2 regions of the Marinobacter sp. MMG032 genome follow, and region 2 is predicted to be linked to the other one. Evidence: riboswitches for the same ligand, from Rfam matches in the RefSeq annotation. Region 2 holds a riboswitch; the other holds the start of a gene.
What was found. A riboswitch is a leader RNA that binds a small molecule or an ion and turns the genes downstream of it on or off. The one in region 2 is predicted to bind glycine.
Positions count from the first base shown of each region.

Region 1: linked by a shared signal. The riboswitch ahead of ABNF92_RS01440 (D-amino acid dehydrogenase) and the one ahead of ABNF92_RS03535 (trimeric intracellular cation channel family protein) in region 2 are both predicted to bind glycine.

Region 1 covers NZ_CP157802.1:299,286-314,308, forward strand. Annotated here, with positions in the region: gene gspH (type II secretion system minor pseudopilin GspH) at 1-489, opposite strand, end outside; gene gspG (type II secretion system major pseudopilin GspG) at 496-948, opposite strand; gene gspF (type II secretion system inner membrane protein GspF) at 1,017-2,228, opposite strand; gene gspE (type II secretion system ATPase GspE) at 2,232-3,740, opposite strand; gene ABNF92_RS01415 (type II secretion system protein N) at 3,907-4,557, shown strand; gene ABNF92_RS01420 (transglutaminase-like cysteine peptidase) at 4,566-5,228, shown strand; gene ABNF92_RS01425 (FAD-binding oxidoreductase) at 5,351-6,955, shown strand; gene ABNF92_RS01430 (glycerol-3-phosphate dehydrogenase/oxidase) at 6,982-8,583, shown strand; gene ABNF92_RS01435 (FGGY-family carbohydrate kinase) at 8,573-10,132, shown strand; gene ABNF92_RS01440 (D-amino acid dehydrogenase) at 10,113-11,333, opposite strand; glycine riboswitch at 11,497-11,589, opposite strand; gene ABNF92_RS01445 (DUF3336 domain-containing protein) at 11,695-13,164, shown strand; gene ABNF92_RS01450 (EAL domain-containing protein) at 13,298-15,004, shown strand; gene ABNF92_RS01455 (hypothetical protein) at 15,015-15,023, opposite strand, start outside.
Region 2 covers NZ_CP157802.1:776,818-791,840, reverse strand. Annotated here, with positions in the region: gene ABNF92_RS03575 (glutathione S-transferase family protein) at 1-258, shown strand, start outside; gene ABNF92_RS03570 (class III extradiol ring-cleavage dioxygenase) at 276-1,091, shown strand; gene ABNF92_RS03565 (hypothetical protein) at 1,215-1,349, shown strand; partial or broken gene ABNF92_RS03560 (aldehyde dehydrogenase family protein) at 1,485-1,856, opposite strand; one part of gene ABNF92_RS03555 (IS3 family transposase) at 1,933-2,188, shown strand; one part of gene ABNF92_RS03555 (IS3 family transposase) at 2,188-3,095, shown strand; gene ABNF92_RS03550 (hypothetical protein) at 3,133-3,291, shown strand; gene ABNF92_RS03545 (SDR family oxidoreductase) at 3,329-3,643, shown strand; gene ABNF92_RS03540 (cytochrome b) at 3,742-4,263, shown strand; glycine riboswitch at 4,340-4,425, shown strand; glycine riboswitch at 4,426-4,524, shown strand; gene ABNF92_RS03535 (trimeric intracellular cation channel family protein) at 4,565-5,164, shown strand; gene ABNF92_RS03530 (lipid A deacylase LpxR family protein) at 5,256-6,284, shown strand; gene ABNF92_RS03525 (IclR family transcriptional regulator) at 6,309-7,088, opposite strand; gene ABNF92_RS03520 (efflux RND transporter periplasmic adaptor subunit) at 7,262-8,410, shown strand; gene ABNF92_RS03515 (efflux RND transporter permease subunit) at 8,423-11,548, shown strand; gene ABNF92_RS03510 (efflux transporter outer membrane subunit) at 11,548-12,987, shown strand; gene ABNF92_RS03505 (hypothetical protein) at 13,036-13,362, shown strand; gene ABNF92_RS03500 (monooxygenase) at 13,415-13,717, shown strand; gene ABNF92_RS03495 (FUSC family protein) at 13,748-15,023, shown strand, end outside.

The DNA of each region.
Region 1 (15,023 bases), 480 kb from region 2:
GGGCGATACACCATCAGAGGCGAGGACGTGTATGTTGTCAGACCCGCTGCCGATGGTGAATTCAAGCTCGAACGGTGTTGTCTCGCCACTGGAAAAGAACACCACGTCCGGGAGCAAGGTGTCTTCAGAGGACGCCAGCCTCGGTGCATCGCTCTCGATAAACTCGGTAACCGTTAGCCATTCGGGAAGGCTACGGGCCCGGAACATGCGCTCGCCAGAGGCTTTCCAGTCCCCGGTCTGATCCTGGAAGGCTACGAACTGGTAGCCGTCATCCTCAAGCCTCAAGCCCAGTTCCAGGTTGTTGAGCACGGCCTGCTCAGACGCCGTCTGCATGAGCAGATACAGCTCCCTGACTTCGTTCTCCAGTTCCCGCTGCTGAGAGCTCCCTCCCATGGTAAACACGGCAAGGGATGCCAGCAGACCCACAACCACCAGGACCACCAGTATCTCAATCAGGGTGAAACCGGTCTGTCGGGAGCTGACCTGCACAGTTATTTAGCCTTCGGTATCCCAGACACTGATATCGGCGGCATCGCCGTCGCCGCCTTCCTGGCCGTCAGAGCCATAGGAATACAGATCATAGGGGCCTTCAGTACCCGGGCTCACGTACTGGTATTCAGATCCCCAGGGATCTTCCGGCACGCTCTTGAGGTAACCATCCGCGTTCCAGTTCTTCGGTTCCGGGCTACCGCTGGGCTTGGAAACCAGCGCTTCGAGACCCTGCTGGGTAGACGGGTAATGACTGTTATCCAGGCGATACAGGTCCAGCGCATTGGCAATGTTGCTCAACTGGGTTTCCGCCACGGTGACTTTTGCCTGATCACTACGGCCCATAATGTTTGGCGCCACGATGGCCACCAGCAGGCCGAGGATCACCATCACCACCATGATTTCGATAAGGGTGAAGCCGCGGCTGTGGTTGTGTGTGTTGAGTTTCTTGATGGTCATTGTCTCACTCGTCATTGGCATTGATTGCTTTCGGTTCGGATTCGTCTACTGACAATCCGGCATGGGTGTCATCCCACGAGATTACTCATATTCAGTATCGGTAACATGATCGCCAGCACGATGATCAGCACCACTACGCCCATTACCAGCAGCATCATGGGCTCAAACAGCCCTACGATCGCGGCTATCTTGGACTGCAGGGTGTTTTCCTGCATTCGGGCGGTCCGCTCCAGCATGCTATCCAGTTCACCACTGGCCTCTCCGCTGGCGATCATGTGCAGCATCATCGGCGGGAAATACCCGGTCTGATCCAGGGAACGGTGCAACGAGCCGCCTTCACTCACTTTCCTGGCCGCGTCCCTCAATTCCTGCCTGAGAAAATCGTTGGAGAGCACCTCACCGGCAATGCGCATCGCTTCTACCAGCGGCACACCACTGGTAGTCAGAATACTCAAGGTGCTGGCATACCGGGCGGTGTTTACCCCGCGAACCATCCCGGAGAACAGGGGCAGATGTAGCAGACGCTTGTGAAACCGCAGCCGGAACCCGGGTTTGGTCAGGAAAAAACGGAACACCATCAGCGCCGCAACCAGCAGTATAAACAGGTAGACACCGTAATCCGCCAGAAATTCCGACACTGCCAGCATCGCCATGGTCAGCGTTGGCAACTCCTGCCCCTGCTTGAGAAACACATCAATGATATCCGGCACTACATAGGTGAGGAGGAACACCACGATGGCTATGGCGACGATGCTCAGAATGATGGGATAGATTGCCGCCAGCTGAATCTTCTGGCGTGCCTCCTGACGGCTTTCCGTGTAATCCGCCAGCCGGTTGAGCACCAGGTCCAGATGGCCGGCGTGCTCGCCTGCGGCAACGGTGGACCGATAAAGCCGCGGAAACGCGCGCGGGAACTCCCCGAGGCTGTCCGCCAGGGTGTAACCTTCCATGACCTTGGCCCTGATAGCGATCAGCATGCTGCGAATTCTTGGCTTCGGGGACTGCTGCGCGGCGGCAGAAAGCGCCTGCTCGATGGGAATACCCGATTGAATCAGCGTTGCCAGCTGGCGGGTGACCAGGGCCAGATCGGCAGCCGCCAGGGAGCCCCGGCTGCTCAGGGGATTGCTTCGGGCCTGCTTTTCCGCTGCCGGCTCAACCGCCAGTGGCGTCAGGCCGCGCTCCCGCAACTGCTGGCGAACGGCTCTCGGGGCATCCGCCTCGACCACACCATGTTTCTGCTTGCCGCGGGCATCAAGCGCCTTGTATTCGTATGCAGGCATGGCTTACTGACCCCGGTGTGTAACGCGGAGCACTTCTTCCACCGTTGTCACACCATCCAGTATCTTCTGCACGCCGTCTGCGTGAATACTCGGGCCATGCTGGCGCGCCACCTTTTCAAGGTCCAGTTCACCAGCCCTTTTGTGAATCAGAGCGCTGATTTCCTCGGAGATCTCCACTACCTCATAAATACCGATACGGCCGCGGTAACCCAGCTGGTTGCAGTGGCTGCAACCCGTTGCCCGGTAAATGGTGGGCGGATTGGTGGGGTCCTGCTGCAGGAACTCGCAGTGCTCTTCGGTTGGCGTGTAGGGCTCCCGGCATTCGTGGCACAGAACCCGGACCAGCCGCTGGGCGACAATGCCCACCAGGCTTGAGGAAATCAGGAACGGCTCGATGCCCATGTCCATCAGCCGGGTAATAGCGCCAACGGCTGTATTGGTGTGCAATGTGGAAAGAACCAGATGTCCGGTCAGACTCGCCTGAACCGCGATCTCCGCCGTCTCTAGGTCCCGGATCTCACCAATCATCACCACGTCGGGGTCCTGGCGCAGAATGGCCCGAAGGCCCCGGGCAAAGGTCATGTCTACTTTGGTGTTGACCTGGGTCTGACCAATGCCTGGCAGGTTATATTCAATGGGATCTTCAACGGTCAGGATGTTGCGGCTGCGATCGTTGATTTCCTGCAGCGAGGCATAGAGCGTGGTGGACTTACCAGAACCGGTCGGGCCGGTTACCAGTAGGATGCCATAGGGCCGGTAAATCAGCTTGCGCAGAACTTTCAGGTCGCGCCCCGCCATACCCAGGGATTCCAGCCTTATGGCACCGGCCTGTTTGTCCAGCAAACGTAGAACCACGCGTTCACCGCTTGAAGACGGCATGGTCGACACACGAATATCCACTTCCCTTCCGGCAACCCTGAGAGCGATACGACCATCCTGGGGCACCCGCTTCTCGGCGATATCCAGCTTCGCCATAACCTTGATCCGGGACACCAGCAAAGGCGCCAAGGCCCGCTTGGGTTCCACGACTTCCCGCAACACGCCATCCACCCGGAAGCGAACCACCAGCCGCTTTTCATAGGTTTCGATGTGAACGTCCGAGGCGCTGGTTTTCACCGCTTCGGTGAGAATGGCATTGATCAGACGGATGATCGGAGCATCATCTTCCTGCTCCAGCAGGTCCTCGGTTTCCGGCACCGAGTCCGCCAGGGAGGCCAGATCCATATCGTCGCCGATGCCCTCAACCATCTGCATGGCTTCAGCGGAATCGTTCTGGTAGGCGGAGTTCAGGGCCTGATCGAATCGATCCGGGTCAATGGTGGCGAAACGGGCCCGGCCGCCACTGATTCGGTTCGCTTCCGCAAGGGCTGAATGGGACGCACCGGGGCGAACCAGAATAACCGGTTCACCGGCATCCGAACGGGTCAGGATTACTCCGTTGCGCTTGGCGAAAGTAAACGGAAGACGGCCCAGCGGAGCATCCTGCGGCTGAAGTTCAGTATCTGTGTCCAAGGTCGTCCTCGTTCGTGAAACCCTTTTCGATTCAACTAATTCAGAAAGGCTACCACAGGATATGGACCCGCTGAATAACTCTATACACTATACTGCCAATAAAACGTTGCAGTCTGATAACCTGTGAGCTTTTTCCCGGCCCACAAACTTGCATTCAGGATGATCAATGCTCCTAAACAATGAACGGCTTCCCCTGATTCTTGCGCTTGTGGCAGGGGCTGCCATGGTGGCTCTGACAGCCTGGCAGGGTTACCGCTTCTGGCAAATGGAAAGCCGACAAGGAAACTACGACACTGCGCAGCCATTGGTCACAGATCCGGCTGCCAGCCGTGAGCCACCGAGCGTAAACCTGTCGTCCCTGGACCTGTTCGGGGCCGCATCGGGTGAAGCCGCGCCGGCGGAAATGGATACCGAGAACCTGCCGGAAACCAACCTTCGATTGTTTCTCCGCGGTGTTCTGGCCGCTGATGGCGAATTCCCCGGCAGCGCTCTGATCGAAGATGACAAAAGTAACACCGAAGCCTACCTGGTGGGTGATGAATTGCCTGGCAATGCCAAGCTGCGCTCGGTCCACCCGAACCGTGTGATCATTGAACGCTCCGGGAAACTCGAGAACCTGTATTTCCCGGAATCCGAGGACCGCAGCGGCATGTCCTTCACAGCGGACGAACAGGAACCGTCCACGCCTGCAACGCAACAGGCTGCCACCCCCTCGCCCTCAAGAGCGCCCGCCTCCGCCACCAGCGATGAGCAGCGCCGGGAGGAAATCCGCCGGCGCCTTGAGCAGCTCAGGGAACGCCTACGGAACAATAACTGAGGCGCGCTATGGAAACGGCCGCTATCCAGATACGCCGCCGTTCCAGCCTTCTGCCGGCGCTGTTATTAGCAGTTTCCGTTGTGGGTGCCTTTGAGCTCAGTTCCCGCCTGATGAACTATGTACAGGAGGAATTCGGCACCGAGGCCCACCAGCGCCTGGAAAACTGGCAGCGCCTTCATGCCCTGGCCGCGAACGCCCCCGTCGACCGGCAGCTTCGACTGGTCAACTCCTTCTTCAACAGGGTTGCTTTCGTCAGCGATATCCGCCATTGGGGCGAGGAAGACTACTGGGCAACGCCAGTGGAATTGCTCACCACGAATGGCGGCGATTGCGAAGATTTTTCGATCGCGAAATATCTGACCCTCAAATCCATGGGTGTTCCCGATGACCAGTTGCGGATTGTGTATGTCAAAGCACTGGAGCTGAATCAGGCCCACATGGTGTTGGCATGGTACCCGGAGCCAGACGCGGACCCGCTTATTCTGGACAATCTTATAAATGACATTAAACCTGCCTCTCAACGCACTGATCTTGAACCGGTTTATAGCTTCAATGGCGAAGGCCTCTGGCTCAATCGATCCGGCGGAGCCCGCAAACGGATCGGGGAAGCAGGACGGCTTTCCCGGTGGCAGGATCTGAACAGCCGGCTGACCGAATCACTCCGGCCCTGACCCCCATTTCAACGAATCTGCTGGCGGCAAATGACAGCGCGACTGGCGCCAAGCGACATCTGCAGTAGGCCCGGACCCGCTAGAATGCGCCACACTGCTTTTTAATCAGGAGAATGAAACACATGCGACGCTGGAACGGCTGGGGCGATGAAAGATTCAACCTGGCAATGCCGGAACAGGGCCAGGATTTTCTGGCTTCGCGGATTGGAAACGGCCGCCCTCTGGCCGACGCCACTCTGGAGTCAGTCTGCGCCAAAGTGCCGGATTCCCGGCTGAAGCCGCCGGCAGAACTGGAATCACTGATCGACACAACCCCGGAAGCAAGGGTGCGGCATGCCCGGGGCCAGAGCCTGGCTGACTGGCTGGCCATGCGCAGTGGCGAATTTGGCGTGTTTCCTGATGGCGTTGCTTTCCCTACCAGCAGCGACGAAGTTCAGGCTTTGCTCGCCTGGGCCGCTGAGCAAACCATTCACCTGATCCCCTATGGTGGTGGCACCAGTGTGGCTGGGCATATCAACCCGCTGGACAAGGGTCAGCCCGTGCTGACCGTGGATATGGGCAAGATGAATCGCCTGATGGATCTGGACCGGGAAAGCCAGATCGCAACCTTCGGCGCGGGTACGCCCGGCCCACTGGTCGAGTCCCAACTCCGGGCCCACGGCTATACACTCGGGCATTTCCCACAGTCGTTTGAGCTGTCCACCGTGGGCGGCTGGGTGGCCTCCCGCTCCAGTGGCCAGCAATCCCTCCGCTACGGACGAATTGAACAACTGTTTGCTGGCGGCCGGGTCGAAACCCTGCAAGGCACCTTTGATCTGCCTACCATTCCGGCTTCCAGCGCCGGCCCGGATATCCGCGAAATGATTCTGGGCTCCGAAGGCCGCATCGGGCTGATCACCGAAGTGAAGGTTCGGGTAACCCCGCTTCCCGAACACGAAAGTTTTCACGTAGTGTTTTTCCCTGACTGGGACAGTGCCCGGACTGCCAGCCGCCAGCTGGTGCAGAACCGCACGCAACTCTCGATGCTCAGGCTCAGTAATGCGGTAGAAACGGAAACCCAGCTCGCCCTGGCCGGCCACCCCAGACTGATCGGCATGCTCGAGCGCTTTCTGTCACTCCGTGGCGCAGGCACCGGCAAATGCATGATGACCTTCGGTATCACCGGCACCCGGCGCCAGACCCGAAACGCCCTCAAAGAGGCCCGAAGCATCTGTAAGGCCCAAAATGGCGTCTATACCGGCACCCGGCTCGGCGATAAATGGGCAGCCAAGCGTTTCACCATGCCCTATCTGAGGGAAGCCCTCTGGCAAATGGGCTACGCGGTCGACACTCTGGAGACGGCCACCGATTGGGACAACGTCGATAATCTCCTGGGGCTGATCGAGACCAATCTGCGGGAGGGACTGACCGACCAGCAGGAGGGCACCCACGTATTCACTCATTTGTCGCATTTTTACAGCCAGGGCTGCAGCATTTACACCACGTACGTGTTCCGGGTAGGCGACAGCTACGAGGAAACACTCGCGCGCTGGCAAAAGCTCAAGACCACAACCTCTGAACTGATCGTGAAAAACCGCGGCACCATCAGCCACCAGCACGGTGTTGGCAAGGATCACGCGCCCTATCTGCCGGTGGAGAAAGGCGAACTGGGAATGCTCGCCATCAGATCCCTGTGCAACACCTTTGATCCCAATTCCATCCTGAACCCGGAAACCCTGGTGAAGTGAGCACAACGCCGAATGGGAGCCTCGTTATGACCCGGACTAAAAGCCTCAATGCGCTGCGTTCAGGGACAACCGAATTTGATGTGGTGGTGGTCGGCGGCGGCATCACCGGTGCCGGCGTGGCCCGGGAAGCAGCAGGCAGCGGCCTGCGCACCCTTCTGGTGGAACAGAAGGATTTCTCCTGGGGCACCTCCAGCCGGTCCTCCAAGATGGTCCACGGCGGCCTTCGGTACCTCGGTAGCGGCCATTACGGTCTTACCCGGGATGCTGTGCGGGAGCGGGAACGGCTGATGGCGGAGGCACCGGGGTTGATTGGCCCCCTGCGCTTCATCATGCCGCATTTCAAAGGCCAGTTCCCCGGACCGCGCCTGTTTCAGACGCTGCTCCGGGTTTACGACTTTATTGCCCGCAATCGCAGCCGCCACTTTCTGACCTCGGCCGAATCCATGCTCTGGGTGCCGGGCCTGACCAGCGAGAAACTTGTCGGCGCCAGTGGTTTTACCGACGCGGTTACCGACGACTCCAGACTGGTGCTGCGCCTGATTGCCGAAGCCCGACGTGATGGAGCCCTGTGCCTGAACTACACCCGTGCGACGGAAGTAAAGCGCAGCGATGACGGAAAGGTGTCTGGATTACTGATTCAGCCAGAGGAAGACGATGCGCTCATCATGATTTCCGCGCCCCTGGTGATCAATGCCACCGGCGCGTGGGCAGACCGGCTGCAATCCGACAAGACTACCGGGGACACCATGCACATCCGGCCCTTGCGCGGCAGCCATCTAGTCCTCCCGTGGTCCTGCCTGCCGGTGTCCTGTTCGGTTTCCCTTTTCCATCCTGAGGATGGTCGCCCGGTGTTCGCCTTCCCCTGGCTCGGCACAACCGTTCTCGGCACGACCGATATTGATCATGAAGGCGATCTTGATCAGGAACCGGTTATCTCCGAAACAGAGACCGCCTATCTGCTTGAGGTCGCGTCACGGCTGTTTCCGGGAAGCCCCATTGCCCGCGAGGACATTCTCTCAACCTGGGCCGGGGTGCGGCCCGTGGTAACCGACGGCACGGGCAAAGCGCCCTCGAAGGAAAACCGAGAACACGAACTCAGGGTAGACCGGGGCCTCGTCAGCATTGCCGGGGGCAAGCTCACCACTTTCCGGGTTATCGCCCGGGAAGCGCTCAACCGGGGACTTGGTGAAGACGCCGCCACGGTTCTGCGGCCAGAATCCGAGCCGGTCTTCCAGCCAGAACATGGTTCGGCAAGACCAGCCGCGATCGGCCATCAGTGCTGGCAACGGCTCCAGGGGTTCTATGGTCCCGAGCTTAACCAGGTTCTTGCAGTTGGACCATTGGGAGCTGTTACTGCTCACCAGGCTTCCGAGCTTCTCTGGGCGGAGCTCTGCTGGGCCTGCCAGAAAGAAGATGTGCAGCACCTGGATGATCTGCTGCTGCGCAGAACCCGATTGGGCCTGGTGCTTCCGAACGCGGCCGAAAGCCTTCTGCCGGAGATCCGCAGGCATTGCCAACCCGTGCTTGGCTGGGATGACCAGCGCTGGTACGAGGAACAGGCCCGCTACCTGTCGATCTACCACCATGCCTATTCGATGCCATCCGGGGAGTTGTCCAATGCCGGCTGATTCACTGATTCTGGCCATCGACAATGGCACCCAGAGCGTTCGCGCGCTGTTGTTTGATACCCGCGGCAACCTGGTGGGCAAAGGCAAGCAGGAAATCGAGCCCTACTTCTCGCGGGAACCCGGCTGGGCCGAGCAGCATCCGGATTATTTCTGGGAACAGCTCGGGGAAGCCTGCAAGCTGCTCTGGAATTCAACAGAGGCAACGCCGGATCAGGTTGCCGGGGTCACCGTGACCACCCAACGGGGCACCGTGATCAATCTTGATGCAAACGGCCAACCTCTGCGCCCTGCGATCATCTGGCTCGACCAGCGCCATGCCAGAGTTGATGGCCCGGTCAAAGGGCCCTGGGGATGGCTGTTCAAACTCGCCCGGCTGGAAGACACCATCAACCGGTTTCGGGAAAAGACCCAGGCTAACTGGATTGCCCAGAATGAACCCGAGATCTGGGCGAAAACCCGACACTTTCTCTTGCTCTCGGGCTTCCTCACGTACCGGCTAACAGGAGAATTCAGGGATTCCACCGGAAGCCAGGTCGGATACCTGCCCTTCGACTACAAGAAGCACCGCTGGGCCGGCCAACGGGATTTCAAATGGCAGACCATGCCGGTCGAGCGTTCCATGCTGCCTGAACTGGTAGCGCCCGGGGAAACATTGGGGCATCTGACCGACGAAGCCTGCCGACACCTCGGCTTGCAAAAAAGCCTGCCCGTTATTGCAGCCGCCTCCGACAAAGCCTGCGAGATACTCGGGTCCGGCGGGCTGACACCAGACATCGGTTGCATGAGTTACGGCACCACCGCCACCATCAACACCACCAGCAAGCGCTACGTGGAACCTATCCGGCTGATGCCGCCCTATCCTTCTGCACTGCCCGGTCACTATTCCACGGAAGTGATGATCTATCGGGGTTTCTGGATGGTTAGCTGGTTCAAGCGGGAATTCGGCCTTCGGGAGCGGAAAATCGCCGAGGAAAGGGGCATTGAGCCCGAAGCGCTGTTCGATGAACTGGTCAAGGCCGTTCCCCCCGGATCTATGGGCCTGATGCTCCAGCCCTACTGGTCACCCGGTGTACGTCAGCCCGGGCCGGAAGCAAAAGGCTCGATCATTGGATTCGGGGACGTTCACACCCGCTCGCACATATACCGCGCGATCCTTGAAGGCCTTGCCTATGCGCTGCGGGAAGGCAAGGAAAAAATCGAAAAGCGAAGCGGTGTGAAGATCCGGAAGCTTCGAGTGGCAGGTGGCGGCTCCCAGAGTGATGCCGCCATGCAGTTAACCGCCGATGTGTTCGGATTGCCGGCCGAAAGGCCTCATACCTATGAGACCTCCGGGCTCGGTGCCGCCATTGACGCGGCGGTAGGCCTGGGCCTGCATCCGGATTTCGATACGGCAGTGACAAACATGACCCGGGTTGGCGACGTTTTCCATCCCAACGAAGAAACCCGGGCCCTGTACCAGAGGCTCTATTCCGAGGTGTACCTGAGGATGTACCCCCAGCTCCAACCCCTCTACCGGAAAATCCGGGAGATTACCGGCTATCCCCGGTAACACGCTCCGCCACCATTTCCGCGGTAATCGCCGAAAGGGTCCAGCCGAGGTGGCCGTGACCGGTGTTGTAGAACACGGTTGGCAGGCGCCCTGGCCCAACCCTGGGCATCATGTTCGGTAGCATTGGCCGCAATCCGGCCCAGGGAACTACCTTGCGAGTACAGACTCCGGGGAAGCACTGCTCAACCCAACGGGTCAGCGGGCGGATTCGGTCGTCCTTGATGTCGCGATTGTAGCCGCTGAACTCGGCAGTACCGGCAACGCGGAAACGGCCATCGCCCAGGCGACTGGTGACGATCTTGGTGGCGTCATCCAGCAGACTGACAGTGGGTGCTGCCTTCTGCGAGGCTTCGTCTTCCAGCTCTACGGTAATGGAATAACCCTTCACCGGGTAGATATTCACCCGGTCACCCAGCTTTTTCGCGAGCCCACGACTGCCGACACCGGCACAGATCACCACGCCGTCGAAGGTATCCCGGGTTTGCTCGTTGCCGTCATGGGCGGTCACCCAGGCATTACGCTCATCGGCGCTCAGCTCGGTCACGGTATGGCCATAACAGGTTTTTACGCCAAGGCGCTGGATGGCGTCGGCCAGGCCGTTGGTGAACTTGTGAATGTCACCGGTGGAGTCACTCTCGGTGAAAAAGCCGCCGTAGTAGGTACCTGCCAGAGTCGGCTCGATGGATTTCATTTCCTCCGGGGTAACCGAACGGCGCTCAAGGCCGCCCGCGGCCAGAAGCCGAGACACTTTGGCCGCGTGATCGAAGCCAGCCTTGTCCCGGTATATGTGCAGGATACCCTGCTTCTTCAGATCGAAATCGATGCCCTCTTCCTGTGCCCAGGCAAACAGGTGGTCGCGGGCAGCAATGGCCAGGCGGGCGGTTTCCGTGGTGTTTTTCTCGTACTGGGGAATAGCGGCAATGAACTCGGCGAACCAGCTCAATTTGTGCCAGGAAGGCTTCGGGTTGACCAGCAGTGGCGCATCCCGGCGGGACATCCATTTGATGCCCTTCATAACGGTCTGCCAGTTGTTCCAGACCTCGGCGTTAGAGGCCGAGAGCTGCCCACCGTTGGCGAAGGAGGTTTCCATCGCCGCATAGCGGTGTTTCTCGTAAACCGTAACGTCAAGCCCGCGCTTGGCAAGGGTGTAGGCTGTGGTAATACCGGTAATGCCACCGCCGATAACTGCAATTCGCTTCATTCCAATCTCCGTGAGCGCCAAGGGTTTCCTCCCTGCTCGAAATGGCAGGAAGCACCCCTTCCGTCACGGGACCTGAGAGATTCACGACCTGTTTCAATGAAAACAGTCGCTTGCTCCTTCGGTGTGCCGACTGACGCGATTGTCGACAGCTCTTCGGAAAGTATTCATGTCAGCGGTCCTTTTGCCTGAGAGTTTCCGGGGCAGTTGCTCCTTCGGCGCTGATCGCAAGGGATTCAGTCTCTCCCGCAGACATGTCTGATTGGTAATAAAACCCAACCCACGGGCCTAAACATAGCAAATAACCCGGAGCCAGGAAACCAGCCGCTGCACAGCTCCGCCGAGATCAGTTAAGGTAAAGATCATGCAACACGCCTCGAAGACCCGCAGACAACTCCAGCAGCAACTCGAACAGGCCCGCGACTACGAGCAGTGGTGCCAGGCCGCCACCGCGCTCGACGACATGGACGGCCTGCTGGACTGGCGCGAGCAGGAAGAAACCGGAATGCTGCATGAAAGCCTGATGCGCAAGCACATGGGCCTGATGGATCATTGCCGGCAGAATGGCGACACAAGGCGATTGATCCGTATTCTGCAGGAAAGCCTGTACCGACACCTGGGCGAACTCTCCAACCCTGATCTGTACACGGTGGCAAGAAGCGGCAGCAACCGGTTGGTGGGGGAATTCCTGGACGCCGTCGAGACGTCCATGGAATTCATTTGCGAACACCCGATACCTGAAGTGACAACCGCCCGCAAACTGAAAATGTTTCAGGACGCCGAACGGGTCTATGGCCGGCCAGCACTGATGCTTAGCGGCGGCGCGGCTTTCGGCATCTACCACATAGGCGTTACCCGGGCGCTCTGGCGCCAGGACCTTCTACCGGATGTCATGGCAGGTTCCAGCATGGGCGCCATCGTGGCCGGTGCCATCTGCACCCGAAACGACAAGGAGCTGGCGAACTTCTTCAATCACCCGGAGCGCATCCATCGCAATGCCTTCCGCTGGCTCGGCGTCCGGGAAGGCCTGAAGGCCGGCCATGCCATGGACCCACGGCAACTGCAGGAGCATCTCCAGCACAACCTTGGCAGCGTCAGTTTCAGAGAGGCCTACGAACACAGCGGCCGTACACTGAACATTTCCGTATCCCCTACCCGCACCCAGCAAAAACCCAGGCTGCTGAACTGGCTGTCCTCACCGGCTGTACTGGTGGATTCGGCAGTGATGGCGTCCTGTGCCGTGCCGGGCATCTTTCCGCCAGTGGTTCTTCAGGCACGCGAATCAAACGGCAGCCGGCAAAGCAGCGTGCCCTATATGCCCACCGAAAGCTGGATTGATGGCAGCGTGCATGGCGATCTGCCCCTGATGCGGATGGCCCGCCTACACAACGTGAACAAAACCATTGTGAGCCAGGCCAATCCCCATGTGGTGCCCTTTATCAGCCACCATGACCAGAGCGGCGTTACCGCCTGGGCCAAACGGGCGGCGGTTTCCATGGCCCACGGCCAGATCGCCACGGCACTGAAACTGACCAAACAAAGCCCGCACCCCGGCCTCATTCGCCCGCTGATCGAGCAGGCCCACGCCATGACCAGCCAGCAGTACCTGGGAGACATCAACATCCACTTCCCGCCGAAACCCGCGCTCTACCGCAAGGTACTGGCGAACCCCAGCCCTGAGGATCTGGAAATGTTTATCAATCTTGGGGAACAGGCCACCTGGCCAAGGCTGGCGATGATCGAGGATCAGACACGGATCAGCCGGGCTTTTGACCGCTGCATATCCGCTCTGGAAAATGAGCTGGACGCAGACACTGCGCACCACAATGCCTGACCCCTCTTGAAAATCGTTGCCCTGCCACTTGGCAGATCAACTAGATAACACACCGGTCCCGAACTATGCTCAGTTCTATCGCATCATCGCTTTGCGGTGCGCTAAACGCTTACCAGGAGGATCCTGACCCGCAATGGGACATAGACAAGGATTTCGATCAGCGACAGAAGACGGTGAAAGCAGGTTCTACGAGCTGATTGAGAGTCTGCCAATGGTGGCTGTCCAGGGATACGACAGAGAGCGCCGGGTTATTTATTGGAACGATGCCAGCGCCCGTATTTACGGCTATTCCCGCCAGGAAGCACTCGGCCAGTTGTTAGAAGACCTGATCATTCCCGATCACATGCGTGACGGTGTGATTGAAGCCCATCGCGACTGGCTCGAAAACAACATCAGCATTCCCTCCGACGAACTCGAACTCAAGCACAAAGAAGGACACCTGGTTCCCGTTTACTCCAGCCATGTCATGATCAAACAGGAGAGCGGCGCCTGCGAGATGTTCTGTATCGACATCAGCCTGGAAGAACAAAAACGTGCCAGGGATGAGCTATACCGGCGAGCGAGTTTTGACGACCTGACCGGACTACCGAACCGTCATTTCATGGAAGCGGAATTGTCGAGCCGACTCAACGAGGCGGATCGCCTGCAACAGGAACTGGCGGTCGTGTTCATCGATCTGGACAATTTCAAGATCATCAACGATACGCTGGGCCATCATCACGGTGACAGCCTCCTCAAAGCGGTGGCGGAAACCTTGAGGGCCGAACTACGGGGCGGCGACCTTTTGAGTCGCTTTGGTGGAGACGAATTTGTGCTCCTGATCTTCGACTTCGATGGCCCCGAAGCTCTGCATGAGCTGATCTGTCGTTTGATTGATGCCCTGGAACATCAAGTTCACCTGGAAGGCGACTGTTACCAGGTTACCGCCAGTTTCGGTGTCAGCCTGTTTCCGCACAATGGCACCACCGTGGCGGAGCTTATGGGCAATGCAGATGCGGCCATGTACCAGGCCAAAGAAACCGGCAAGAACGGCCTCTGTTTCTATACCCCCGATATCAATGATCGACTGGTGCAATACCAGGAAATCACCAACCTGCTCCGGGACGCCCTGAACAACGATGGACTGGAATTGGTGTTTCAGCCCCAGATCAGCCTCAGCGAACGGAAAAGTGACTCCTGTGAGGCGCTTCTCCGGTGTTTTAACGGTCAATCACGGGCCGTTTCGCCCGCCATTTTTATTCCCGTGGCAGAGAAGTCCGGCCTCATTAACCGGATTGGCGACTGGGTTATCGAAGCGGCCTGCAAACAGCTCCACGCCTGGAAAGGAACGCCTCTGGAGAACCTGCGGGTTGATATCAACCTGTCGGGACGTCAGCTCACGAATCCGCACCTTGCCAACCACATTCTCGAAACCCTCAAACGCTATAAACTGGAGCCGCACCAGTTAGGGGTCGAGCTGACCGAGAATGAGGTTTTCGGCAGTGATGAGAACCAGACCAGACAACTCGAAAAACTGAAAGAGGCTGGCTTGCATATTTCCATCGATGATTTCGGCACCGGATACTCATCGCTCGTCTATCTCAGAAAACTCCCGGTCTGTGGCATAAAAATCGACCGGAGCTTCCTCCAGCATGCGATGCAGAACAACGCCGATATGGCCATCATGGAGGCCATGATCACGGTCGGACACAGTCTGGGGTTAAGCGTGCTTGTGGAGGGCGTTGAAACGGATGAACAGGCCCAGCTGGTGACAGACCTGGGCTGTGACCTCGCCCAGGGTTTTCTGTATGCCAAGCCGATGCCGGCCCAAAAGATGGAAGAGTTCCTGGCAAGCTTCTGACCAGAAAACCTTATCCCTG
Region 2 (15,023 bases):
TTTGGTGACCAGCTGACCGAAACCGATATACGCTTGTTCGTGACCCTGGTGCGCTTTGATGCGGCCTATCACAGCCTGTTCAAGTGCAACCGGAATACCCTGAGAGCCATGCCGCGTCTGCACGACTACATGCACCGCATATTGGCGCTCGACGGCATTGCAAATACAGTAAACCTTGAACATATCAAGGCCGGCTACTATTCCATCAAGGCTTTGAACCCAAGTGGCATTGTTCCGGCAGGGCCGGGAGAACTCTGAGCACAGGAGTGATCGCCATGAACACTGAAACCGATGTGCTGTTTATCTCCCATGGGGGCGGGCCAATGCCACTCCTGGGGGATCCGGGACACCGAGAAATGGTGGCGCGGTTAACGGAGGTTGCCGGTAAGCTTCGCAAACCCTCCGCGATACTTGTTGTTAGCGCGCACTGGGAGGCGTCGGTGCCGACGATCACCTCCAGCGCCAGACCTCCGCTCATCTATGATTACTCTGGCTTCCCACCGGAGGCCTACAATATCCAGTATCCCTGTCCCGGGGAACCGAAACTGGCGTGTCAGATATACCAGGCGCTGGATCAGGCGGGGATCCGGGCGCGCCTTGACGACCAAAGGGGGTTTGATCATGGCCTGTTCGTGCCGCTCAAGCTGATGTATCCGGCGGCGGATATTCCATGCATTCAGTTGTCCCTGGTAAACAGTCTGGATGCCAGTACTCACCTGGCTATTGGCAAGGCACTGCAGGCAGTGGACTACGACAACCTGCTGGTGATTGGCTCGGGCTTCTCATTCCATAACATGCGGGCGTTTTTCTCCGCCAATACGTCGGAGGTTCAGGCTCGCAACCAGGCGTTTGAGGACTGGCTGGAGGAGACGTGTGCCGATAACTCAATGCCGGAATCGGAGCGGGCAGAGCGCCTGGCTCATTGGGACCTTGCCCCCCATGCCCGGTTCTGCCATCCCCGGGAAGAGCACCTTCTGCCTTTGCATGTCTGCTATGGCCTAGCGAATAAGGCGAGCGACGCTCATATCTCGGCAACTATTCTCGGTAAGAAATCAGGGATGTTTTATTGGCGAATAGAGAGGCTCGGTTAAAGCACCAGGCGTGGACGTTTCGTGTTTAAGGCACGTAAAACCGCCTGATATCGGCAAAATATCCGTGGATCTTGTGAGAAAGGGTGGTTTTGATAAACCAAAGCTGCAGTCGAAGGAGGAATCATGATCAGTCCTGCGGAAATCAAAGATCGCGCCGTAGGTTCAATAATGGGCGCTTTCATCGGCGACGCCATTGCACTGGGGCCGCACTGGTATTACGACCTCAAGGAATTGCCACCAAAAGCCCATCCGATCTGAGCCTCTGTCAATGCCTGGTCTGTAAAGGTCTGAACAGCCCGAAACGGTCAATTAACGGACAAAAAGGAAGCATTGCTATAAAAAAGGGCCTTATCCCAAGGTAAGGGTAAGACCCAACTCCCGAAACAGGATCTTCTATTTCAGGGTGATCGTCGTGTTGACAGCGTCAGCCTCGACGTCTTCCTCAAACCATCGGGACGTGACTGTTTTGGTTTGGGTGTAGAACGTTATGACCTGCTTGCCGTAGGGACCCAGGTCACCCAGCTTGGAGCCGCGCGAGCCGCTGAATGAGAACAGAGGAACAGGAACCGGAATGGGTACGTTAATACCGACCTGTCCCACGTCGATGTCTTCCTGGAAGCGCTGGGCTGCTGCACCTGAACGCGTGAAGATTGCGGTGCCGTTTCCATGCGGATTGGCATTGATAATGTCAATGGCTTCATCCATGGACGCGGCTTCCATGACGCATAGCACCGGCCCGAAGATTTCCTGCTCATAGATCGTCATGCAGGCGGTTGTAGTGGTTCAATGATTCCGGACACCAACGTAGGTGGTAAGGTTGCCACCATAAACGAGGTGTCTGATGACCAGAAAACGACGTTCCTTTACTCCTGAGTTCAAGCAGGAAGCAGCCAGCCTGGTGCTGGATCAAGGTTACACCATCGCCCAGGCAAGTATGTCGCTGGGTGTGGTAGAAAGCGCTCTGAGGCGCTGGGTTCAACAGCTGACGGATGAGCGTGAGGGCGTTACCCCGAAGGGTAAGGCCTTAACCCCGGAACAGCGCCGGATTCAGGAGCTGGAAGCCCGCTGTAAACGCCTTGAGCAGGAGAAAGACATACTAAAAAAGGCTACCGCTCTCTTGATGTCGGACGACATGAATCGTACGCGCTGATAGACCAGTTGAGTGAGCGAATGCCTGTTGAAATGGTCTGTAATGCGCTCGATATCAGTCGTTCCAGTTACTACGAATACCGCCAACGGCGGAACCACGTGGATGTCGAGCGTCTGGCCCTGAAGGCTCAGGTAAACCGCCTGTTTACCAAGAGCCGAAGTTCGGCCGGCAGCCGGACAATTAAAGGCTTGCTCAGCGAAGAGGGTGTCGTCGTTGGTCGCTTCAAGGTTCGACGCCTGATGGCCGAACTGGGACTGATCTGCAAACAACCCGGCCCTCACGCTTACAAGCAGGCCACCGTTGAGCGCCCCGATATCCCGAACCACCTGGCTCGTGAATTTGCGGTAGACCGGCCCGATCAGGTCTGGTGTGGTGACATCACTTACATCTGGAGCGGCCAGCGGTGGAGTTATCTGGCGGTCGCACTGGATCTGTTCGCCCGCCGCGTTGTTGGTTGGGCGATGTCATCTAGCCCGGATGCGGACCTGGTTGTAAAAGCTCTGGACCATGCCTGGGAACAGCGTGGTCAACCCGAAAAAGTCATGTTCCATTCAGACCAAGGAAGCCAGTATGCCAGCCGTAAGTTCCGTCAGAGACTCTGGCGCTACCGGATGACTCAAAGCATGAGCCGTCGCGGCAACTGTTGGGATAACGCACCAATGGAGAGGCTGTTCCGAAGTCTGAAAACTGAGTGGGTACCAGCCTTGGGATATCGAAATCTACCTGAGGCAAAGAAAGATGTTGGCGGCTATCTGATGGATTACTACAACCGACAGCGACCTCACACATTTAACGACGGCATTTCGCCCGTTGCTGCTGAGGAAAACCTTAAAATACTGTCCGGAATTAGTTGACCACTACACGCGCCTGGTCGAGACCCTGGAGACTAAGATGAAGAAGAATGACTGGCCGGTGACGTTTTCACTTGGCGTGGTGTCCTTCAATGAAACACCCGGTCGAGTTGATAAAGCCCTGGTGGTAGCTGACGAAACCATGTACCTCGCGAAACGGTCTGGGAAAAATAGGGCTGCAATGCGGACTTTTCATTAGGGCCTCCAATTAGTTAGGCCAGACAAAGCTGGCGGACATGCAGGGTGTTCCGCGAGGCCTGGCCAAAGTTCTGGCTGGCAGTGGCGTGACGGTGAACACAATCCTGCCTGGCCCGACACGTACCGAAGGCGCTCTAAAAATGATGGCGAATCTGGCAGCGGAACGTGGGGTTACGGTCGAGCAGATGGAACGACTGTTTCTCGATGAAAATCGTCCCTCATCGCTTATCAAGCGGTTCGCTGATCCTGAAGAGGTGGCAAGCCTGTGTGTCTACGCAGCATCGCCCCAGGCCAGCGCCACGACCGGCTCGGCTCTGAGGGTAGAGGGCGGCATTGTCGAGAGCATCGCCTGATTGAGCATTATCAGGCGGAGAGCCGAGAAGGGTTGACTCGGGCATGTCAGGGCCACCTGCTAAACTGGTCAAACATCTGCGAACGAAAGGAGATCCCTATGCTTGGAGATTCGAAGGACCGTTACGGTGCCTTGAGTAAAACGTTGCATTGGCTGATGGCGGTGCTGATTGGCTGGCAGTTGTTGAAGTTTGGTGATCGTATTGCGGACGGCGAGCATTGGGTTGGCCAGACGCTGGTCCCCTGGCACATCTCCATCGGTTCATTGTTGCTCGTGTTTATCGCCGCACGACTGCTCTGGGCAGTTAGCCAACGCCAACATCGCCCGGAACAGGATCCCGAGATTGCAGTGCTGGTCAAAGCAGGGCATGGATTGCTTTACGCGGGCATGCTGCTGATGCCCCTCAGCGGAATGATGGTCATGCTGGGTGGCGGTCATGGCATTAACGCTTTCGGGTTGCAGCTGGTGTCGGAGGGTGAGGAGATAGTCTTGGCCTCAGCCCTGGGAAGCGTCCATAGCCCACTGGCCTGGGCATTGACCGTACTGATCATCGGCCACATCGGAATGGCCCTGATTCATCATTTCATCAAGCGTGACGACACGCTTACCAGAATGTTGTAGCGGGGTTCTGAACCCCGCGTGGGAACGACAGCGAACGGCTGTCCCGCTCGACGTTAGCTTCCTATCTCTTTATAATGGCGACCTCGCAGGAGAGTGGGCCGCTGGCCCCGCCGAAGGCGCAAACTCCCATAAACGCTCAGGCACAGGTACTGCGAGCATCATCTAACGCCGTCTGGAGAGCGACTGCCACCGCGGTCCACCGAAGGGGCAAGCAGAGCTAGGCTCTGTAAACTCTCAGGTATCAGGGACAGGGGGAGAGGCCACAGAAACTCAGGAGTCCTGTGTGCTGATCTCTATCTATATGATTGCCATTACCGCTGAAGCCATGTCCGGAGCCCTCACCGCCGGGAGAAGGAACATGGATCTGTTCGGGGTGGCTGTAATCGCTTTTTTCACTGCCCTCGGTGGCGGAACCGTCAGGGACATTCTTCTGGGCAACTTTCCGGTAACCTGGACCCAGCACCCCCGCTATATCTACATGACTATTACGGGTGGGCTGATAACTATCGTGATCGCCCGCTTCATGCGACACCTTCATCAGCTATTTCTCGTGCTGGATGCCATTGGCCTGGTGGCCTTTACCGTTATCGGGTGCAATGTCGCGCTCAGCCTCGGATACGACACGGTCGTGGTGGTGATGTCCGGCAACACCACTGGCATCTTCGGCGGTATTATTCGAGACATTCTCTGCAACCGCACTCCACAGGTATTGCGCCATGAATTGTACGCCAGCGTTTCGCTGGTTGTGGCCTTGCTCTACCTGGCGTTACTCGGTCAGGGATTGAGCGAAAATATTACGCTGCTTGCTGCGTTCAGCGTGGGTTTACTGCTTCGCATGGTTGCCATTCGTTGGCGGGTGTCGCTGCCGGTTTTCAATTATTCGCAGACCCGCTGGGAATGATAGCCGCCGTTCAAGACCTCTGAATGTCTCCGACGAAAATCACGGCTTTCTTTTCGCTGTGGAAGAAAAGAGGATAGGAAGCTTGTAAATTATGTTGACGGCGGAAGATCTGATGTCTGCTCATTTTGTTCGTTTATGGACCTGTGCGACTGCATTGCTTTTGAATACGGCACAAACTGGTTACGCCCAAGCAGATACCTTCAATATTTCCTGGGACAATGACCTGCTTCTGGGATTGGATCAGGGGTATACCAACGGTGTGCGCCTGGCGTATTTAACGTCACCATCGGAAGATACAAAGGCGGTCTCAGCAAATATTTCACGTGCTGCGGGAGGTTTTTTCGAAGCGTTACCGGGGATCGATCCGGGAAACCAGAAACAGGCGGTGTCTTTCAGCCTTCGCCAATTCATGGTCACCCCAGCGGACATTTCGCTCGAGAAACCCAGTCGAAATGACCTCCCTTACGCAGGTTACCTTTTTCTGAGCAGCACTATCTGGAGTTGGGATGCGGACACGATTACTGGCTATGGCGCTCATCTCGGTGTGGTTGGTCCCGAAAGCGGAGCTGAAGCTTCGCAAAAATGGGTGCACAGACTGACAGGCAGTGAAGAACCCAGGGGTTGGGATTACCAGTTAGGGTCGGATGTCGTTGGTGGCTTGCAAGCCACCCATGCCCGGAAGTTGTGGCGAAGTGGCAATAAAGGGGATTTGGAGCATGAGATGGCTTGGGTTGGTTCGGGCATGGTATCCAGTTTCCGTTCTCACGCAAGAGTGGGCGGAGTGTGGCGAACGGGTCAATATCTGCCAGGTAACTTCGTACCCGACTACGCGGGAACCTCCAGCACCGTTGGACTGCCGTCCGCGTTAAATGGCTCAGGGCAGGGATGGTCTGTATTCATAGGTATGGGCCTGGAATATGTTCCTTATTCTTACCTTGAAGACAACGCTGATCCATACCAATTTGAAGAGAGTCTTTTGCTGGCTCAGGTTGGTATCGGTGCAACCTGGCAATGGCAGTCAGTGCAGGCTGCCCTGACATTCCGGGCGACCACCGGCGAGCAAGAGACTAACAAGGACAGTTTCAGCTTCGGAACCCTGTCTCTGACCTGGGTTTATTAGGCTCTCCTGCAACCGTTGATGCGCTCAGCCGGTGAAACCCAGCTTTGACTCCACTGCTGCCTTGGCGTCCACGAGCGCTCGCATGTAATCCTTCCTGTGCTTGTGAGCCCTGGAGGCCGGAACAACAACGGTGATCGCGAAGTGGCCGAGGTAGGTATCCAGCTCGGTGGCGTACGCGGCGACATCTTCCCGGTAGGTTTCCAGATCTTCGGCAATCCCGGTCACACGGACCTGCTCGAGTTCTTCCAGCAGCTGTTTTCGGGCCGAGGGCGATAGGGTGCCTTGCTGCTCGGCCAGATCGAGCAAGCGGACCACCGCTTTTTCCTCCATGTTGGCGAGCAAGGCCTTGCCAGGAGCGGTTGAATGGAATGGGACCCGGATGGTCCCCATCTGTGGTACAACCCTCAGCTCCCGTTCGGCAACAATACGATCAATAACCAGAACACTGTCTCGTTCCCCCACGCAGAACACCACGGTTTCCTGGAGACTTGATGAGAGTTCCTCGAGGAAAGGGCGAGCGACCGAAAGCACATCGATGCGCGTGTGGTAGAGCAGGCGACCCAGTTCGGGGCCCAGCCGATAACCGGTTCCTGAAACGCCATGCTCTGCAAACCCCTCCGTTTCCAGTGCGCCTACGATACGCTGCACGGTTGATCGCGGCAGCTCTACCGCATTAGCCAGTTCACCCAGGCTCAGTCCCTCGGGGTGGTTACCCAAAACCCGCATGATTTCCGCTGCCCGTGCAATGACCTGTATTCCGGATCGTTGTTCTGGAAAGGACGTTTGCTCCGAAGCTCTGCTCATCAAGATGTGTTCCCTCGAGTCGTTGGTTTGACGACATTAAGTCCCTCCGCCCAGAGCATGTCAACCGAACCAGAGCATTCCGATGCGCAGTACTTTCCGAAATTATCACTGTATCGCAATGCGGGTATTATACCGCAATACGGTACAGCGTCTGATAACTACGGAGATACAAGATGACAGACTCCCCTTTCCATTGCCGCCGCGCCTGGCTGTTCTTGCTGTTGTTGGCCGCCATCGGCTTCCTGGCCGGGTGTAGCAAGCCGGATCCAGTTGCCCAAGGTCAGCGCCCGCCCCCTGAAGTCGGTGTGTACGAGGTTGCTGAAAAGCCCTTGCAGCTGACATCAAAGTTGCCGGGCAGAACTCGGGCCTGGCGAACTGCCGAGGTGCGTCCGCAGGTCAATGGCATCATCGAGCAGCGCCTATTCGTGGAAGGCACGTTGGTTGGAAAGGATGAACTGCTCTATCGCATTGACGATGCGCCTTATCAGGCCGACCTGGCCCGGGCCGAGGCCAACCTGGTCAATGCCCGCAATCTGGCCGAACGTTACGAAAGCCTTGTGGGCAGCCGTTCCATCAGTCGCCAGCAGTATGACGATGCCCTCGCAGCCCTGCGAAGTGCGAGGGCTGAATACCAGGCGGCAGAGATCAACCTTGCCTATACCTCGGTCAAGGCGCCCATCCCAGGCAAGATCAGCCGCTCCCGGGTCAGTGAAGGTGCGTTGGTGACCAGTGGCCAGCAGCAGGAGATGGCCACGATTACGCAACTCGATCCGATCTACGTGGATATTGTGCAGCCGGTGACCAAGTTGCTGGACCTTCAGAAGGCCGTTGAAACCGGGCTGATCGAAGCCAATGGCAACGATGATGTTGAAGTTTCCCTGATTCTGGAGAACGGCGAAGCGTACGGACACAAAGGGGTTCTTAAGTTCTCTGAAGTTGTGGTGGACGAGGGGACTGGCTCGGTCACCCTGCGCGCAGAGTTTTCCAATCCGGACGGCAAACTGCTTCCCGGCATGTTTGTTCGAGCCGTGGTGGACGAGGGTGTGCGCCCGAATGCGATTCTGGTTCCCCAGCAGGCGGTGTCCAGGGATACGCGGGGTGCTCCGGGGGTGTGGCTGGTGACAGAGGAAAACACGGTGCAACGCCGGGAAATCAAAACCAGCCGTACGGTTGGCAATACCTGGCTGGTCACTGAGGGTCTGGAAGCCGGAGACCGGCTAGTGACGGAGGGTGTGCAGCGGTTGGCACCGGGTGTGCCCGTGCGGGTATCGCCGGCCAGTAATGTCGAGGTGCGCCTCGATCTTGACTCTCAGGCGAAGTAAGGAGCCAGTCCAATGCCTCGATTTTTCATAGACCGCCCGATCTTCGCCTGGGTTATTGCAATTCTGCTGATGCTTGGTGGCGGCCTGGCGGTGAAAACATTACCCGTGAACCAGTTTCCGGATGTTGCACCGCCGGCCATCGCGCTCTCGGTGACTTACCCCGGGGCCTCGGCTCAGACCGTTCAGGACACCGTAGTTCAGGTCATCGAGCAGCAGCTCAACGGCCTGGATGGCTTGCGCTACATTTCCTCCGAGAGTAACTCGGATGGCAGCATGCAGATCATCGCCACCTTCGAACAGGGCACCGACCCAGACATCGCCCAGGTACAGGTGCAGAACAAATTGCAACTGGCCAACCCGCTGTTGCCGGAAGAAGTGCAACGTCAGGGGATCCGGGTTTCCAAGTTCAAGGTGAACTTCTTCACGGTGTTTGCACTGACCAGCCCGGACGGCAAGTACACTCAGGGCGACCTGGCTGATTACATTGTGTCCAACATCCAGGACCCGATTGCCCGTACCCAGGGTGTGGGCGACTTTCTGCTTTTCGGCTCCCAGTACGCCATGCGCATCTGGCTGGACCCGGAAAAGCTCAACAGCTTCCAGCTGACCCCACAGGATGTGATCAATTCGGTGCGCGCCCAGAACGTGCAGGTGTCTGCTGGCCAACTGGGTGGATTGCCCGCCGCAGAGGGCGTGCAGCTGCAGGCCACCGTCATTGGCAAGCAGCGCATGAAAACCGCCAAAGAATTCGAGAACATCCTGCTGAAAGTGAGCCCCGATGGTTCCCAGGTGCGCCTGGCCGATGTGGCTGAAATCAACCTGGGTAATGAAAATTACGCCATCACCGGCAAATACAACGGCGCGCCGGCAGCGGGTATGGCCCTGCGTCTGGCGACCGGCGCCAATCAGCTGGAAACCGCTACCCGGGTGAAAGAAACCCTGGCCGAGCTGGAGCGTTTCCTGCCGGAAGGTGTTGAAATTGTTCTGCCGTACGACACCACGCCGGTGGTATCCGCCTCCATTGAAACGGTAGCCATGACCCTGGTTGAAGCCGTGGTTTTGGTGTTCCTGGTGATGTTCCTGTTCCTGCAGAGCTGGCGGGCCACCATTATTCCGACACTGGCCGTGCCGGTGGTATTGCTGGCCACTTTCGGGGTGCTCCACGCGTTCGGTTTCACCATCAACGTGATGACAATGTTCGCTATGGTTCTGGCCATCGGCCTGCTGGTGGACGACGCCATTGTGGTCGTGGAAAACGTCGAGCGATTGATGGAGGAAGAAGGGTTGTCGCCCAAAGAGGCGGCCAAGAAATCCATGGATCAGATTGCCGGTGCGCTGCTGGGTATCGGCCTGGTGATTTCAGCGGTGTTCCTTCCAATGGCCTTCTTCGGGGGGTCTACCGGGGTCATCTACCGGCAGTTCTCCGTCACTATCATTTCTGCCATGTCGTTCTCGGTGCTGGTGGCGTTTATCTTCACCCCGGCCCTGTGTGCCACCCTGCTCAAGCCTGGCGACCATCATGCCAAAAAAGGTTTTTTCGGCTGGTTCAACCGCACCTTTGACCGCAACGCAGACCGTTACAAGTCCGGCGTCAGTTATCTTGTTAAACGCAAAGGCCGGTTCATGGGTGTGTACCTGCTGCTGGTTCTGGGCGTCGGGTTCCTGTTCAAAGGGCTGCCTACCGCTTTCCTTCCGGACGAAGACCAGGGCGTGATGATTGTGATGGTGCAGTTGCCCACCAACGCCACCGCAGAGCGAACCGAAGCCGTGCTCGCAGAAGCCGGGAATTATCTGTTGGAAGAAGAGTCCGAGGTGGTCAAGAGTGTGATGTCTGTCCGGGGCTTCAACTTTGCCGGACGGGGTCAGAACTCTGGCATTTTGTTCGTTGATCTCAAGCCCTTTGGCGACCGGGAAGCCTTCGCCCAGAGCGTGTTCGCGCTGGCGGATCGGGCTGGCGGTCGATTTGCCCGGATCAAGGACGCCATCGTGTTCCCGATTGTGCCGCCGGCCATTCTGGAACTGGGTAACGCCACCGGTTTTGATCTTTACCTGAAGGATAACGGGGCTATCGGCCATCAAGGCCTGATGGCCGCCATGGGCGAGTTTGTAAGCAAGGCCAATGCTGAGCCGGCGTTAAATATGGTGCGCCACAACGGTTTGCCGGACGAGCCCCAGTATCAGGTGATCATCGATGATGAGAAAGCCAGGCTATTGCAGGTGTCCATTGCCGACATCAACGCCACCATGTCCGCGGCCTGGGGTTCCAGCTACGTCAACGACTTCCTGCACAATGGCAGGGTGAAGAAAGTCTATGTTCAGGGCCAGTCGGATTCCCGCTTGGCGCCGGAGGACTTCGACAAATGGTTTGTGCGTAACACCCAGGGCGAAATGGTGCCTTTTGCGGCTTTCGCTACCGGTGAGTGGGTGTATGGTTCACCCCGTCTGCAGCGCTATCAGGGGTTGCCCGCGGTTCAGGTTCAGGGCGCCCCCGCCCGCGGCTACAGTACCGGTGATGCAATGACCGCGCTGGAAAACATAGCTGCGAACCTGCCCCAGGGCATTGGCCTGGAGTACACCGGTCTGTCCTATGAAGAAAAACAGGCGGGCAGTCAGGCCATGGTACTGTACGCGCTGTCGATCCTGGTGGTGTTCCTCTGCCTGGCAGCGCTGTATGAAAGCTGGTCGATCCCATTCGCGGTGATCATGCTGGTGCCACTGGGCGTGCTCGGGGCGGTGGTCGCCACTATGGCACGGGGCCTGTCCAACGACGTGTTCTTCCAGGTGGGAATGCTGACCACCATGGGGCTGGCGGCCAAGAACGCCATCCTGATCGTGGAGTTCGCCCGCCAGTTATACGAGCAGGAAGGCAAACCGCTCTTGCAGGCTACTGCTGAAGCGGCCCGACTGCGCCTGCGGCCTATCATCATGACCTCACTGGCGTTTATCTTCGGGGTACTGCCCATGGCCATCGCCAGCGGCGCTTCCAGCGCCAGCCAGCACGCCATTGGCACCGCCGTGGTGGGTGGCACCCTGGCCGCGACGTTCCTCGCCATCTTTTTCGTCCCGGTATTTTACGTTGTGGTTGCCGGTCTTGCTGCACGATGGAAAAAGGCGGAATCAATCAAGGGGGCAGTATAATGACTGTCACCACCCGACTCGTGCTGGCGTTTGTGGGTTCTGTCCTGCTTGCAGGGTGTTCGCTGACGCCTCAATACCAGCAGCCGGAGCCACCGGTTCCGGCGCATTGGGATGTTAGCGAGCGAGACTTGAATGGTGAGCTGCATAACCTGGACCTCAGTTGGCAGGCATTTTTCCCGGATCCGACATTGCAGGCGCTGATTTCGGCCTCGTTGGAGAACAATCAGGATATGCGGATTGCGGCTCTGAATGTGGAGGTTCTGAGAGCGAGGTATCAGATCGAGCGTTCCGCGCTCTATCCAGGTTTGTCGATCGGGGCTGGAGGCGCCCGGCAGCGGGTTCCCGGCGATCTCTCTGCTTCAGGTTCCGATGCAATTGCAGAACGCTATGACGCCAGCGTAGGTCTGACCAGTTATGAGATCGACTTTTTTGCAAAGACCCGTAATCTCTCGGCGGCGGCGCTTGAGAATTACCTGGCCACTGCACAGGCGAAACGCAGCTTTCAGACATCGTTGATTAGCGAGGTTGCTAAGACCTATTTCTCCTGGCGCACCAACCGCAAACAGTTGGCACTTGCCCGGGCGACACAGCAAAGCTTTGAACAGAACCTGGCCTTGATTCAACGCCGATATGACAGTGATGTGGCATCCGCCCTGGAACTTACTCAGGCAGAGACGCTCGTGCACCAGGCACGAACCCAGGTTGCGCAGTTCGACAGACTTGCCCGGCAGGCGGTTAACGCGCTGGCCTTTTTCTCAGGCCACAACTTGCCGGACGGTATGACGAGTTCATTGTCGGAATCCCTTCCGTTGAACAGTGCGCCATTGGGTGCGGGATTGTCGTCCGATTTACTGAAACAACGACCAGATATTCTGGAAGCGGAGCATAGGTTAAAAGCCGCCTATGCAGACATCGGAGCCGCCCGGGCCGCGTTTTTTCCTAGCATTACTCTGACGGCGAGTGCCGGCACCGCCAGTAGCGAGCTCAATGGGCTGTTCGAAGGAGGCAGTGGGAGCTGGTTGTTTGAGCCGCGAATCAATCTGCCAATTTTTACGGGCGGTCGAAACAGGGCCAACCTGGAGGTTTCCGAGACGACCAAAAAGATTCGCCTCGCCGAGTACAGTCGCGCTATTCAGCAGGCGTTTCGTGAGGTGGCCGACAGCCTGGCCGCCCGCGACACCCTTCGGGATCAATTGAACGCGCAACAGGCGTTGGTGAACACTTTGGATGAGTACAATCAACTGGCCAGGAACCGCTATGACGCAGGGATAACCAGTTACCTTGCCGTTCTTGATGCCCAGCGCGAGCACTTTTCTGCACGTCAGCAACTTCTGTCTGACCGCTTCAACCAGGTATCCGCTGAGATTGAGTTGTTCCGATCGTTAGGTGGCGGTTTGGTCTCAGAGACTGCTTTGGCGAACAGAAGCAGAGCGCAATGAACCGACTTACGAATTTGAAAAAGCACCCTGTCCGGGTTGGAGAATTTTATGGAAAGGATTAAGTCGTCTATAAGGTATGTGTTTGTCACTGCGGCTCTAATCGGCCAAAGCGTGACTGCAATAGCCAGTGAGTACCCGGCTGCGGTGCAGAGCCTGATTGATCGCGGCGTAACCATCAGCGGAACCTTCGACGCGCCGGGTGGCATGACCGGCTATGTTGGAAGTATGGAGGGCTGGCCGGTTGCCTTTTACCTTACGATGGACAGCCAGCACGTAGTTGTCGGTCCGATGTTGAATTCAGACGGAGTGAACCTGACCGAATCGAAGATCCAGGAATTAGTCTTCGAGCCGGAAAAGGACACGCACTTGTATTAAATGTGGGCGACGGGAATGATGATGCTTTGGTGAACTCAGGAGGAGAGGAACAATGAGAACCATACTCCAAGTGGACTTTCCTTATGAGGGCCCTTTTGGCGATGAGATGGCGAGCGCGATGGCCGAGCTTGCTGAGTCTATTGCCAGGGAGCCGGGGTTTCTTTGGAAAATATGGACAGAGAACAGCGACACCCGCGAGGCAGGCGGCATTTACTTGTTCGAGGATGAAGGTAGCGCAAGGGCCTATCTGGACAAGCATACGGCCCGACTGAAGGAGTTCGGTGTGCCGAAGGTGAATGGTAAAGTGTTCCGCGTTAACGAGCCGTTGTCCGCTATTGATCGCGGCCCCGTTTGAGTCATGTTGACCGGGGTACGGGACACGTTGTTGCTTTACGATCCCGGCTTCGCACGATTGATCTTCGCCAGCCGAGCTGTGTTGGGCTTGGCAGCGGTCGCAATTATTGGCTGGTTACTTGCCAGAGAAACCGAGCAAGACCTTCCGGGGGTCTTGCTCGGTGTGGCGGCGGCACAGTTCACTCTGCTTCTGGCTCGTGAGCCGAGGCGCGTTACAAGAATTACCACGTCCTTTCTAATGATTCCGGGCTATGGGCTTGGGCTTATGATCGTTCACGTTGTCGCTGACCAGCCAGCGCTGCAGATCATCATTCTGCCTCTAATGGTCGGGCTTGGCTTCTGGTTACAGAGCGGTCGCTCCAAGCTGGCAACCATGATAATGGCCGCTGCGTGGATCTTCATGTTTACGATCTATTTCGGGGCTCAGGATGGGTTGTTGACCTGGCACTTGGCAGCGGTCAGCGTTTCGATCTTGATAATGATGGCGGTGCGCTTTTTGATCTGGGCTGACGATAAGCCGCTCCGCTTGAGCCTTGTTTTGCGCAGTCATCAATTGATCCTGATGCGCGCCGCCCATTTGGCCGCCAGATCAGATACCAGAGCGGATTTGCTTGGTTGGTTTCACAAGGCGATGGTGCCGGTTATTCAGTCATTAGCAACGCATCCAAAACTGGATGATTCCAGCCGGGCCGCGTTACTCGATCAGCGAACCGCTTTTGAAATAGAACTTCTCGGCGCGCCAGCGAGCGAAGCAGAAATCTCCCGGATCCTCACTGAAAAACCAGAAGTCACGAGAGCCGATTGGGTTACCCGGGAAGCTGTGCAGAAGGATGTTGCTGAGTTTCGGAGAACTGACGTGGCGGAAAATGCGGCTAGTTTCTCGGAAAAATGGATGCATTCCTCTCATCGGCGGGCGATACAGGTGACGGCAGCGGTAATGCCGGCAGCCCTGGCGGGATTTCTTATTTCACCGGAAAGATGGCCATGGGCGGTGTTGGTAGCCATGTTCATGTTTTTTGGAACAGAAAGCTCGGGACGATTGTTAAGCAAGGGCGTGCAAAACGTTATTGGCGTCGTTGTGGGATTCGCTCTGGCAATCGTTTTAAGCAGTATTTTGCCACCCATTCCCTGGTTGGAGTGGGCCACAATTATGGGCCTGACTTTTCTGGCCTTCTACTTTATACCCGTTAACTACGCTGCCGGAATGGCGGCAGTAACGGCTCTCATTGGACAGGCACTTTCTCTCGGGGGAAGTGACATCGGAATGTTGCTTGGGCTCAGGTTCATCGAAGTTCTGGCTGGCGCAA